DNA from 3 places in the Terribacillus aidingensis genome. Region 1 is predicted to be linked to each of the others. Evidence: a T-box and tRNA genes for the amino acid it is inferred to sense, from the RefSeq annotation. Region 1 holds a T-box; the other regions hold tRNA genes.
What was found. The T-box of region 1 lies ahead of ABXS78_RS11110 (valine--tRNA ligase). A T-box ahead of a tRNA ligase gene usually reads a tRNA of that ligase, here a tRNA-Val.

Region 1 (3,259 bases):
GCATAATTTTTATCGGGAAGGTGTTCCGCCGGTCTATCAAACATTGCAGGAGAATTTCTATGTGGTGGATGAAGGGGAAGTGTATTATCTGATGCCGTGGCTGGAGCGGCATCGAACAGATGAACCAGATCATCCTTATGAGATGCTGTTCACTACTCTTGGGAAGATACATGCCTCCTCCAGCAAACGGTATCCAATAGATTATGAAGCGTATGCATTGGCCATTCGGAAGCAAAAAGAAAAGCTCCAGCAGGACAGAGAGGAGCTGCTCGGTTTGGTGGAGCGTTTCGAATCCCAAACATACATGGGGGTTGTGCCCTTGCTCGTTTGCACGCATTATAAGGATTTGGAGCATGTGTCTGCAATGCTGGATAAATGGTATGACCATTATGATGCAGATCTTAAAGCAGATCCCGAGATGGAGCATAGTGTTTTGCATGGCAGCTTACGACCTTCCCATGTACAGGATGGCAGTCCGCTGCATTTGCTGAATTGGGAAAAGACCAAGCTCGGCAATCCTAGCTTGGACCTGGCTGCTTACTATAAGGAAGAATGGCGTTTCGTCGATAGCAATGTAATAAATGCACCATTTTATTTGCATACGTATGAAGAGCATCGGCAAATGAAAAAAAATGAAGAGAGCCTGTTCATGCTGCATTTGCTTCATCCGGGCCGGTATTTGCAGCAGGTCAGAGAGTATGTAAGTGCTCCGCAAAAGGCGGATACCCCTGCTGTCGTATTGGAATTGACCCAGACGCATCGGCAACTGATACAGGCTCTCCAGGCACAATCCTATTTTCAGGATCTGCGTGATCAGGAAGAACAGGAAGGCGCAGAGGCTTGATTAGATTGATTTTGTCTGGAAGCTGAAGTAAAGGGCAATCAAGCCGCCAAGTATAAGGATATCCAAAATCGATGGAAACAAGAGCGTTCTGATGAACTGGAAGACGATCAGTGGAATTACCGCCTTCTCGGTGACATTGACCCAATACTTGAGGAACCCCGGCATGTTGTTGCGGTTGAATTTACTCATTGTCATCCCTCCTATAAGCAGTATATGAACGGGAAAAGCTAGGCGTTTCCCCTTTTTTGAAAAAAATATGCCTCTTCATTGACTTTTTTACTGTCAAGTGGATACAATAAGCTATACATGATACAAATGCTTTGACAGGGAAGAGTATAGTGTAAGGGTCCATACTAGAGAGGGAAGCAAACTGGTGGAAGTTTCCCGGATACCTGCAGTAGAAGGTCGCCCTGTATGCAGCGACCCCGAATGTGACTTTTTAGTCAGTAGGGGGAGCCGGTGAAGAGCCGTTATCTCCCTCGAGTGTGCGACACGTATAAGTAGTGTCGTAAATGAAGGTGGTACCACGGAAACTAACCCTTTTCGTCCTTTTGGATGAGAAGGGTTTTTATATGTCACCAAAAGCATTGAAGGAGGAACCAGGCATGACAACAGACAAATCACAAGAAACGAACTCACTGCCATCCAAATACGATCCGGCCAGCATCGAAGCAGGCCGCTACCAATTCTGGCTTGATGGCAAATATTTCGAAGCAACCGGGGATGAAAGCAAAGAGCCATATTCAATCGTCATTCCGCCGCCAAACGTAACAGGTAAGCTGCACTTAGGGCACGCTTGGGATACAACATTACAAGATATCCTGACACGTATGAAACGTATGCAAGGCTATGATGTGCTTTGGCTTCCAGGAATGGACCATGCCGGTATCGCGACACAGGCAAAAGTAGATGCGAAACTGCGCGAACAGGGCATCAACCGCTACGATCTTGGCCGCGAAGGCTTCTTAGAGAAGAGCTGGGAATGGAAAGAAGAATATGCAAACTTCATCCGCAAGCAATGGTCGAAGATGGGACTTGGTCTTGACTATTCACGTGAGCGATTCACATTGGATGAAGGGTTATCTGAAGCAGTTAAGGAAGTATTCGTTACATTGTATGAAAAAGGTTTGCTTTACCGTGGCGAGTATATCATCAACTGGGATCCGGCAGCTAAAACGGCTCTTTCTGATATTGAAGTAATCCATAAGGACGTACAAGGACACTTCTATCATATGCGTTACCCGCTTGCTGATGGAACAGGACATATCGAAATAGCGACTACTCGTCCAGAAACATTCCTAGGGGATACGGCAGTAGCTGTACATCCGGATGATGAGCGCTACCAGCACTTGATCGGTAAAACGGTCATCCTGCCGGAAGTAAATCGTGAAATTCCGATTGTGGCCGATGATTATGTTGACATGGAATTCGGTTCCGGAGCTGTGAAAATCACTCCTGCGCATGACCCGAATGACTTTGAAGTAGGTAACCGCCACAATCTTGAACGCATCCTTGTTATGAATGAGGATGGCAGCATGAATGAAAATGCTGGAAAATATAATGGCTTAGATCGTTTTGAAGCACGTAAGCAAATCGTGAAGGATCTGCAGGAACAAGGCATCCTATTCAAAATCGAAGATCATATGCATAGCGTTGGTCATTCCGAGCGCAGCGGTGCAGTGGTAGAACCTTATCTATCCACACAATGGTTCGTAAACATGGAGCCGTTAGCGAAACAAGCTTTGGAATTGCAAGCAGGCGAAGACAAAATCAACTTCGTACCAGAACGATTCGAAAGAACCTATTCATACTGGATGGAAAACATCCGTGACTGGTGTGTTTCCCGTCAGCTATGGTGGGGACATCGTATTCCGGCTTGGTATCATAAAGAAACAGGCGAAGTGTATGTTGGCAAAGAAGCGCCAGCAGACATCGAGAACTGGGAGCAAGATCAAGACGTACTTGATACATGGTTCTCTTCCGCATTATGGCCGTTTTCCACAATGGATTGGCCGAACACGGAAGCAGCTGATTTTAAACGCTACTTCCCGACTGATGTACTCGTAACAGGATATGATATCATTGCCTTCTGGGTAAGCCGGATGATCTTCCAATCCAAAGAGTTCACAGGCGAACGTCCATTCAAGGATGTACTCATTCACGGTCTTGTACGTGACGGAGAAGGTCGTAAGATGAGTAAATCACTTGGCAACGGTGTTGATCCGATGGATGTTATCGAGAAGTATGGTGCAGACTCCTTGCGCTACTTCCTATCTACTGGTTCATCACCAGGTCAGGATCTGCGCTTCCAGTGGGAGAAAGTTGAGTCTACTTGGAACTTTGCCAACAAAATCTGGAACGCTTCCCGATTCGCTTTGATGAATATGGAAGGCTTACAGTACAGCGACATTGATT
Region 2 (3,259 bases), 1.2 Mb from region 1:
CTTGCAGTTGTCGCAACATAGGCACCCAAATGTTTTGCCATTTGAATTGCCATACTTCCTACACCACCAGCTCCAGCTTGGATCAGTACTTTATCACCTTTCTTGACCTTTGTATTGTCCACTAGACACTGCCAAGCGGTTAACCCAGCTAACGGAATAGAGGCAGCTTCTTCAAATGTGAGGTTGCTAGGCTTTTTCGCAAGCAATTCATCATCCACAGCCGTAAATTCCGCATAAGTACCCGCAGCGGTAGTATCAGGTCGCGCGAATACTTCATCCCCAACCTGATAATTCTTCACTTCACTTCCAATCTCAACTATCTTACCTGCAACATCCCAGCCAAGGATAATCGGAAATGACCAATCGAGCATCTGCTTTAAGTAACCTGCACGAAGCTTCCAATCAATCGGATTAACTGAAGTGGCATACACCTCAACAAGCACTTGATTTGGTTTTATTTTAGGTTTCGGCAATTCCTTCTCTACTAATACATTTTTATCGCCGTATTCATTAATTATAACTGCACGCATGAATAACACTCCCTTTTTATCAACTATATTTTTAAGCTCTATTCTTCGTTCTTACCTAAAAAGTCATACCTTCTTATCAGAGCTTGCTAAAAAACGTTTTCTATATCATGGGTAATACAGGATATATTTTAACTTCTATTATCTTTAAATCAAACTGAACTGCTTATAGATGAAATTTATAAAGTTACATTATAGAAAACAATTCGCTATTTAGCCTCTTTGATGACGTTATATATTTAAGTCCAACTATTTTCCTTATGCTTATCCTCTTAAACATGCCATAGCTATTGTTACTAAAATTTAGTCGCCATTATGTAAGCCCTAAGTATTCATATAGATAACATACAAAAAAGACCCTAACTTTACGTTAGAGTCTTGATTTGACAGCTTTGGCATACTGCCTGTGATACCGGTGGCCGGGGTCGAACCGGCACTCCTTACGGAACACGATTTTGAGTCGTGCGCGTCTGCCAATTCCGCCACACCGGCATGTTAAAAGTATCTATGGAGGCGGCAACCGGATTTGAACCGGTGATCAAGGTGTTGCAGACCTTTGCCTTACCACTTGGCTATGCCGCCAATATTGGAGCGGAAGACGGGATTCGAACCCGCGACCCCCACCTTGGCAAGGTGATGTTCTACCACTGAACTACTTCCGCATACAAGTCAGGCTTTATGGATTCCTTAGGAATCCCAGCCTGTTTACTTGGCTATAGCCTAAGCTATATAGAGGGCGATCGATGGGAATCGAACCCACGAATGCCGGAGCCACAATCCGGTGCGTTAACCACTTCGCCACGACCGCCATGATGAGTATGTTATGGCAGGGGTAGCAGGATTTGAACCCACATTTACGGTTTTGGAGACCGTTGCTCTACCATTGAACTATACCCCTATGGTGGAGGGAGTAGGACTCGAACCTACGAACCCGATGGGAGCGGATTTACAGTCCGCCGCGTTTGGCCAACTTCGCTATCCCTCCAATGAGAGTGGCTCGGGACGGAATCGAACCGCCGACACACGGATTTTCAGTCCGTTGCTCTACCGACTGAGCTACCGAGCCATATGTATTAAGTTAAAAAGTGGCGGTCCGGACGGGACTCGAACCCGCGACCTCCTGCGTGACAGGCAGGCATTCTAACCAACTGAACTACCGGACCACTTTATAATGGGATTTTAGTTGCACCCTTCGGGTACTCCCATTTTTCACTATACAAGAAGAAAACTCGACGTAGTAAGTGAAATATTATGGTTGCGGGGGCAGGATTTGAACCTGCGACCTTCGGGTTATGAGCCCGACGAGCTACCCCTGCTCCACCCCGCGATAATAAAAAGGTATTTTCTATGAAACTGATAAAGATGGTGGAGGATGACGGGCTCGAACCGCCGACCCTCTGCTTGTAAGGCAGATGCTCTCCCAGCTGAGCTAATCCTCCGGATTGGTCTTGAAAATAAATGGTGACCCGTACGGGATTCGAACCCGTGTTACCGCCGTGAAAGGGCGGTGTCTTAACCGCTTGACCAACGGGCCATCTATTATGTAATTTTGTGATGGCGGAGAGCGAGGGATTCGAACCCTCGAGACCGCTGTAGCAGCCTACACGATTTCCAATCGTGCTCCTTCGACCTCTCGGACAGCTCTCCGTGGCTCCACAGGCAGGATTCGAACCTGCGACCGATCGGTTAACAGCCGATAGCTCTACCACTGAGCTACTGTGGAATAATCGTGATTGCCTGGCAGCGTCCTACTCTCGCAGGGCGAACCCAACTACCATCGGCGCTGAAGAGCTTAACTGCTGTGTTCGGCATGGGAACAGGTGTGACCTCTTCGCTATTACCACCAGACAATGCAAGAATTCAATTGGAATGAACCCTCAAAACTAGATAAGAAACATGTCTTGCCAGACATTTCATGCGGCCAAGCACCGGAGTGCTTGGACTTTGGCGTTGACTTACTCGTCAGATCCAGCTCCGGGAACCAGAAACTCCAGTCTAAGCGATAGCCCTGCAAGGGTAAAACCACCCTTTCCGGCCTTTCACTTATTCTTGCGTTTCTATGCGGCTCCCTTCGCTTTTCGTTTTAGTTAAGTCCTCGATCGATTAGTATTCGTCAGCTGCACGTGTCACCACGCTTCCACCTCGAACCTATCTACCTCATCGTCTCTGAGGGATCTTACTCATTTAAAATGATGAGAAGTCTCATCTTGAGGGGGGCTTCATGCTTAGATGCTTTCAGCACTTATCCCTTCCGCACGTAGCTACCCAGCTATGCTCCTGGCGGAACAACTGGTGCACCAGCGGTGCGTCCATCCCGGTCCTCTCGTACTAAGGACAGCTCCTCTCAAACTTCTAACGCCCACGACGGATAGGGACCGAACTGTCTCACGACGTTCTGAACCCAGCTCGCGTACCGCTTTAATGGGCGAACAGCCCAACCCTTGGGACCGACTACAGCCCCAGGATGCGATGAGCCGACATCGAGGTGCCAAACCTCCCCGTCGATGTGGACTCTTGGGGGAGATAAGCCTGTTATCCCCGGGGTAGCTTTTATCCGTTGAGCGACGGCCCTTCCATACGGCACCGCCGGATCACTAAGCCCGACTTTCGTCCCTGCTCGACTTGTAGGTCTCGCAGTCAAGCTCCCTTCTGCCTTTGCACGCTACGAATGATTTCCAACCATTCTGAGGGAACCTTTGGGCGCCTCCGTTACTCTTTGGGAGGCGACCGCC
Region 3 (3,259 bases), 1.6 Mb from region 1:
TACCATATTTCAGGTTCTCGGCAATATACAGTCCGCGGCGATAGTTTTCTGTGAAGAAGTATGCCGCCAAGCCATATGGTGTATCATTTGCCAGACGAATCGCTTCATCGATTTCTGTATAAGTGGTAATCGGAGCAACTGGCCCGAATGTTTCCTCATGCATGATGTCCATGTCATCCGTTACGTGATCAAGAACAGTCGGATTGACGAAGAAGTAGCCTTTGTCGGCATCTGCATTATACGTGCCGCCAGTAAGGACTTTAGCGCCTTTGGACTTTGCATCATCAATTTGAGCCACAATTTTATCAAAGCCTTTCTTATTGATGACAGGGCCGATTGCTACACCTTCTTCTGTACCAAGACCTACCTTCATTTCGGATACAGCTTTAGTGAAGGCTGTTGTAAATTCGTCTTTTATGGATTCGTGGACGAGCAGTCTATTGGCACAAACACATGTCTGTCCCGCGTTCCGGAATTTTGATGCCAGGGCATGCTTCACAGCACGGTCAATATCTGCAAACTCATCAACAATAAGCGGAGCATGTCCGCCGAGCTCCATGGATACATGCTTGACACTATCGGCGCTCTGTTTCATGAGCAGTTTGCCGACAGGAGTAGAGCCGGTAAAGGAAATCTTCCGGATATGAGGGTGCTCGGTGAAGATTTTCCCTACCATCTCGCCATCAGCATTTACATATTGGATAACGTCTTCCGGAATTCCGACTTCATGAGCCATTTCGACTAACCGTATGGCTGTCAGCGGTGTATCTGGTGCGGGTTTGATAATGAATGTACAGCCCGCAGCTAATGCTGGAGCAGCTTTTCTTGTAATCATTGCTGCTGGGAAATTCCAAGGTGTGATTGCGGCTACTGGACCGACTGCTTCCCGAGTTACCAGCAAACGCTTATCGGTAGTGGAGGCAGGGATGGTACGGCCGTATACACGTTTTGCTTCTTCTGCAAACCATTCGATATAGCCAGCTGCATATAATACTTCACCTTCTGACTCTTTTAGCGGCTTGCCGTTTTCTTCTGTCATCAATGCAGCAAGCTCTGCTTTGTTTTCTATCATCTTGTCATGCCAAGCGCGGAGGAGCTTACTGCGTTCCGTTGCAGAAGTTCGGGACCAGGAAGGGAAGGCTTGATTGATTTTTTCTATTTTCTCGTTTATTGCTTCTTCTGAATCGATTGTTACTCTTTTGATCAATTCACCGGTGGCTGGATTCGTTACATCGAATGTTTCAGTCATGTCGAACGCCCCTTTTCTTGTTTATTTCATAGTAAAAGCATAACAAGGATTTTTTCTATCAGACAAAAAAATGCTCACAATTTTTGATGTTCATGTTTATATTCCTGTTTTGAGAGGAAAATATGCAAGAAGAACAGAAGTGATAAAAATAGCTATAAACGTTGATGTAACGGGGTTTTTGGCAAGAGAGAAGGGGTGTAATCTACTGATTAATTATCTGAATTAAAAGAAATTAAGAAAGTGGGTTTACAAAGCCTTGCATTCCTGTATATAATAACTCTTGTCAGTTTCGAGTTACGAAAAACGTAACGATGAAAAACAGACATCCTGGCCCGTTGGTCAAGCGGTTAAGACACCGCCCTTTCACGGCGGTAACACGGGTTCGAATCCCGTACGGGTCATCAAGTTTTTGGAGGATTAGCTCAGCTGGGAGAGCATCTGCCTTACAAGCAGAGGGTCGGCGGTTCGAGCCCGTCATCCTCCACCACTTGCTTAAAAAAGTAATTAAAAAGTGTTGACAAGTTGTTTGGATAATGATATGATATCATTCGTGACGTTCGAGTCAATGAATTAAATAACTTGCCGGTCTAGCTCAATTGGTAGAGCAACTGACTTGTAATCAGTAGGTTGGGGGTTCAAGTCCTCTGGCCGGCACCACTTATGCTGGAGGGATAGCGAAGTTGGCCAAACGCGGCGGACTGTAAATCCGCTCCCATCGGGTTCGTAGGTTCGAGTCCTACTCCCTCCACCATTTATTGGGCTATAGCCAAGCGGTAAGGCAACGGGTTTTGGTCCCGTGATCGTTGGTTCGAATCCAGCTAGCCCAGCCATTTACTTCTTTTCAATAGAATGTTTTTGAGCCATTAGCTCAGTTGGTAGAGCATCTGACTTTTAATCAGAGGGTCGAAGGTTCGAGTCCTTCATGGCTCACTTTATAGATCAGTTCCAGTAACTGTTTCTATTACGCGGGTGTGGTGGAATTGGCAGACACGCTAGACTTAGGATCTAGTGCTTCGGCGTGGGGGTTCAAGTCCCTCCACCCGCATCATCATTACTATACTGCTGAGCGGAAGTAGTTCAGTGGTAGAACACCACCTTGCCAAGGTGGGGGTCGCGGGTTCAAATCCCGTCTTCCGCTCCATATGGGGCCTTAGCTCAGCTGGGAGAGCGCCTGCCTTGCACGCAGGAGGTCAGCGGTTCGATCCCGCTAGGCTCCACTCATATGAAAAATCGTCCATCTGGGCGGTTTTTTTTTTCATTTTTCAGGCATAGGAGTAAATCTCCTATGCCTTTTTGTTTATTCTTAAGCCAATCGGGAAACAGTTTAGATAAAAGTCTTTTGGTAGGAGGATACGAATGGAGGATAGATCTACATATAAACGCAGGAATATCTTTTCTGGATTTATGTTCGGTGTTGGTCTGGTTGCATTCATCGATGAAGCTGTGTTTCATCAGCTTTTGCATTGGCATCATTTTTACGATTTGTCTTCTACGACTTTGGGGCTTGTATCGGATGGTTTCTTTCATGCGCTGAGCTGGTTTGCGACGGTTGGAGGATTGTTCCTTTTTGCTGATCTTCGCAGACGCAGAGGTCTTATTCCACTTAGATGGAGTGGTGCTGTTTTGGTGGGAAGTGGTGTCTTCCAGCTGTATGATGGCCTGATTCAGCATAAGTTGTTCCGCATTCACCAGATTCGTTATGGAGTCGATATCTTCTATTATGACTTGGTTTGGAACATAATCGCTGTCCTGTTGATAGCAGCGGGTATTTGGTGTATCCGTCTTTCGAGGGGGAAAGAGCATGTACGTTGAAAGATTAGCTCTGATTATAGCCTCCTGCTGTATACTGTCTTATCTGCTGGCAATGAAGTATTCTGCGAAGCGCTTCAAAACCTGGCCGCTGCGCAAGCTTGTGTTATTTGTAAGCGGCATTGTAATCGGCCTTCAGGCTGTTGCAGGGCCAATAGCAATGCATGCGCACCATAGCTTTGTCTATCATATGATTGGGCA

Region 2: it has a tRNA-Val gene. The T-box ahead of ABXS78_RS11110 (valine--tRNA ligase) is inferred to sense a tRNA for this amino acid. The anticodon was not compared.
Region 3: it has a tRNA-Val gene. The T-box ahead of ABXS78_RS11110 (valine--tRNA ligase) is inferred to sense a tRNA for this amino acid. The anticodon was not compared.

The regions. Positions count from the first base shown of each region.
Region 1 is NZ_CP159996.1:2,090,119-2,093,377, reverse strand. Features, by position in the region: gene ABXS78_RS11120 (hypothetical protein) at 1-844, shown strand, start outside; gene ABXS78_RS11115 (hypothetical protein) at 845-1,033, opposite strand; T-box leader at 1,156-1,398, shown strand; gene ABXS78_RS11110 (valine--tRNA ligase) at 1,450-3,259, shown strand, end outside.
Region 2 is NZ_CP159996.1:846,414-849,672, reverse strand. Features, by position in the region: gene ABXS78_RS04650 (NADP-dependent oxidoreductase) at 1-530, opposite strand, end outside; tRNA gene ABXS78_RS04645 (tRNA-Leu) at 938-1,019, opposite strand; tRNA gene ABXS78_RS04640 (tRNA-Cys) at 1,036-1,109, opposite strand; tRNA gene ABXS78_RS04635 (tRNA-Gly) at 1,115-1,189, opposite strand; tRNA gene ABXS78_RS04630 (tRNA-His) at 1,263-1,335, opposite strand; tRNA gene ABXS78_RS04625 (tRNA-Trp) at 1,352-1,425, opposite strand; tRNA gene ABXS78_RS04620 (tRNA-Tyr) at 1,427-1,512, opposite strand; tRNA gene ABXS78_RS04615 (tRNA-Phe) at 1,521-1,593, opposite strand; tRNA gene ABXS78_RS04610 (tRNA-Asp) at 1,614-1,690, opposite strand; tRNA gene ABXS78_RS04605 (tRNA-Met) at 1,780-1,854, opposite strand; tRNA gene ABXS78_RS04600 (tRNA-Val) at 1,891-1,966, opposite strand; tRNA gene ABXS78_RS04595 (tRNA-Glu) at 1,987-2,061, opposite strand; tRNA gene ABXS78_RS04590 (tRNA-Ser) at 2,083-2,174, opposite strand; tRNA gene ABXS78_RS04585 (tRNA-Asn) at 2,176-2,250, opposite strand; rRNA gene rrf (5S ribosomal RNA) at 2,263-2,375, opposite strand; rRNA gene ABXS78_RS04575 (23S ribosomal RNA) at 2,611-3,259, opposite strand, start outside.
Region 3 is NZ_CP159996.1:122,043-125,301, forward strand. Features, by position in the region: gene ABXS78_RS00700 (NAD-dependent succinate-semialdehyde dehydrogenase) at 1-1,249, opposite strand, end outside; tRNA gene ABXS78_RS00705 (tRNA-Glu) at 1,579-1,650, shown strand; tRNA gene ABXS78_RS00710 (tRNA-Val) at 1,661-1,736, shown strand; tRNA gene ABXS78_RS00715 (tRNA-Thr) at 1,831-1,906, shown strand; tRNA gene ABXS78_RS00720 (tRNA-Tyr) at 1,915-2,000, shown strand; tRNA gene ABXS78_RS00725 (tRNA-Gln) at 2,006-2,079, shown strand; tRNA gene ABXS78_RS00730 (tRNA-Lys) at 2,107-2,179, shown strand; tRNA gene ABXS78_RS00735 (tRNA-Leu) at 2,215-2,294, shown strand; tRNA gene ABXS78_RS00740 (tRNA-Gly) at 2,316-2,390, shown strand; tRNA gene ABXS78_RS00745 (tRNA-Ala) at 2,394-2,466, shown strand; gene ABXS78_RS00750 (DUF2243 domain-containing protein) at 2,606-3,061, shown strand; gene ABXS78_RS00755 (cytochrome c oxidase assembly protein) at 3,051-3,259, shown strand, end outside.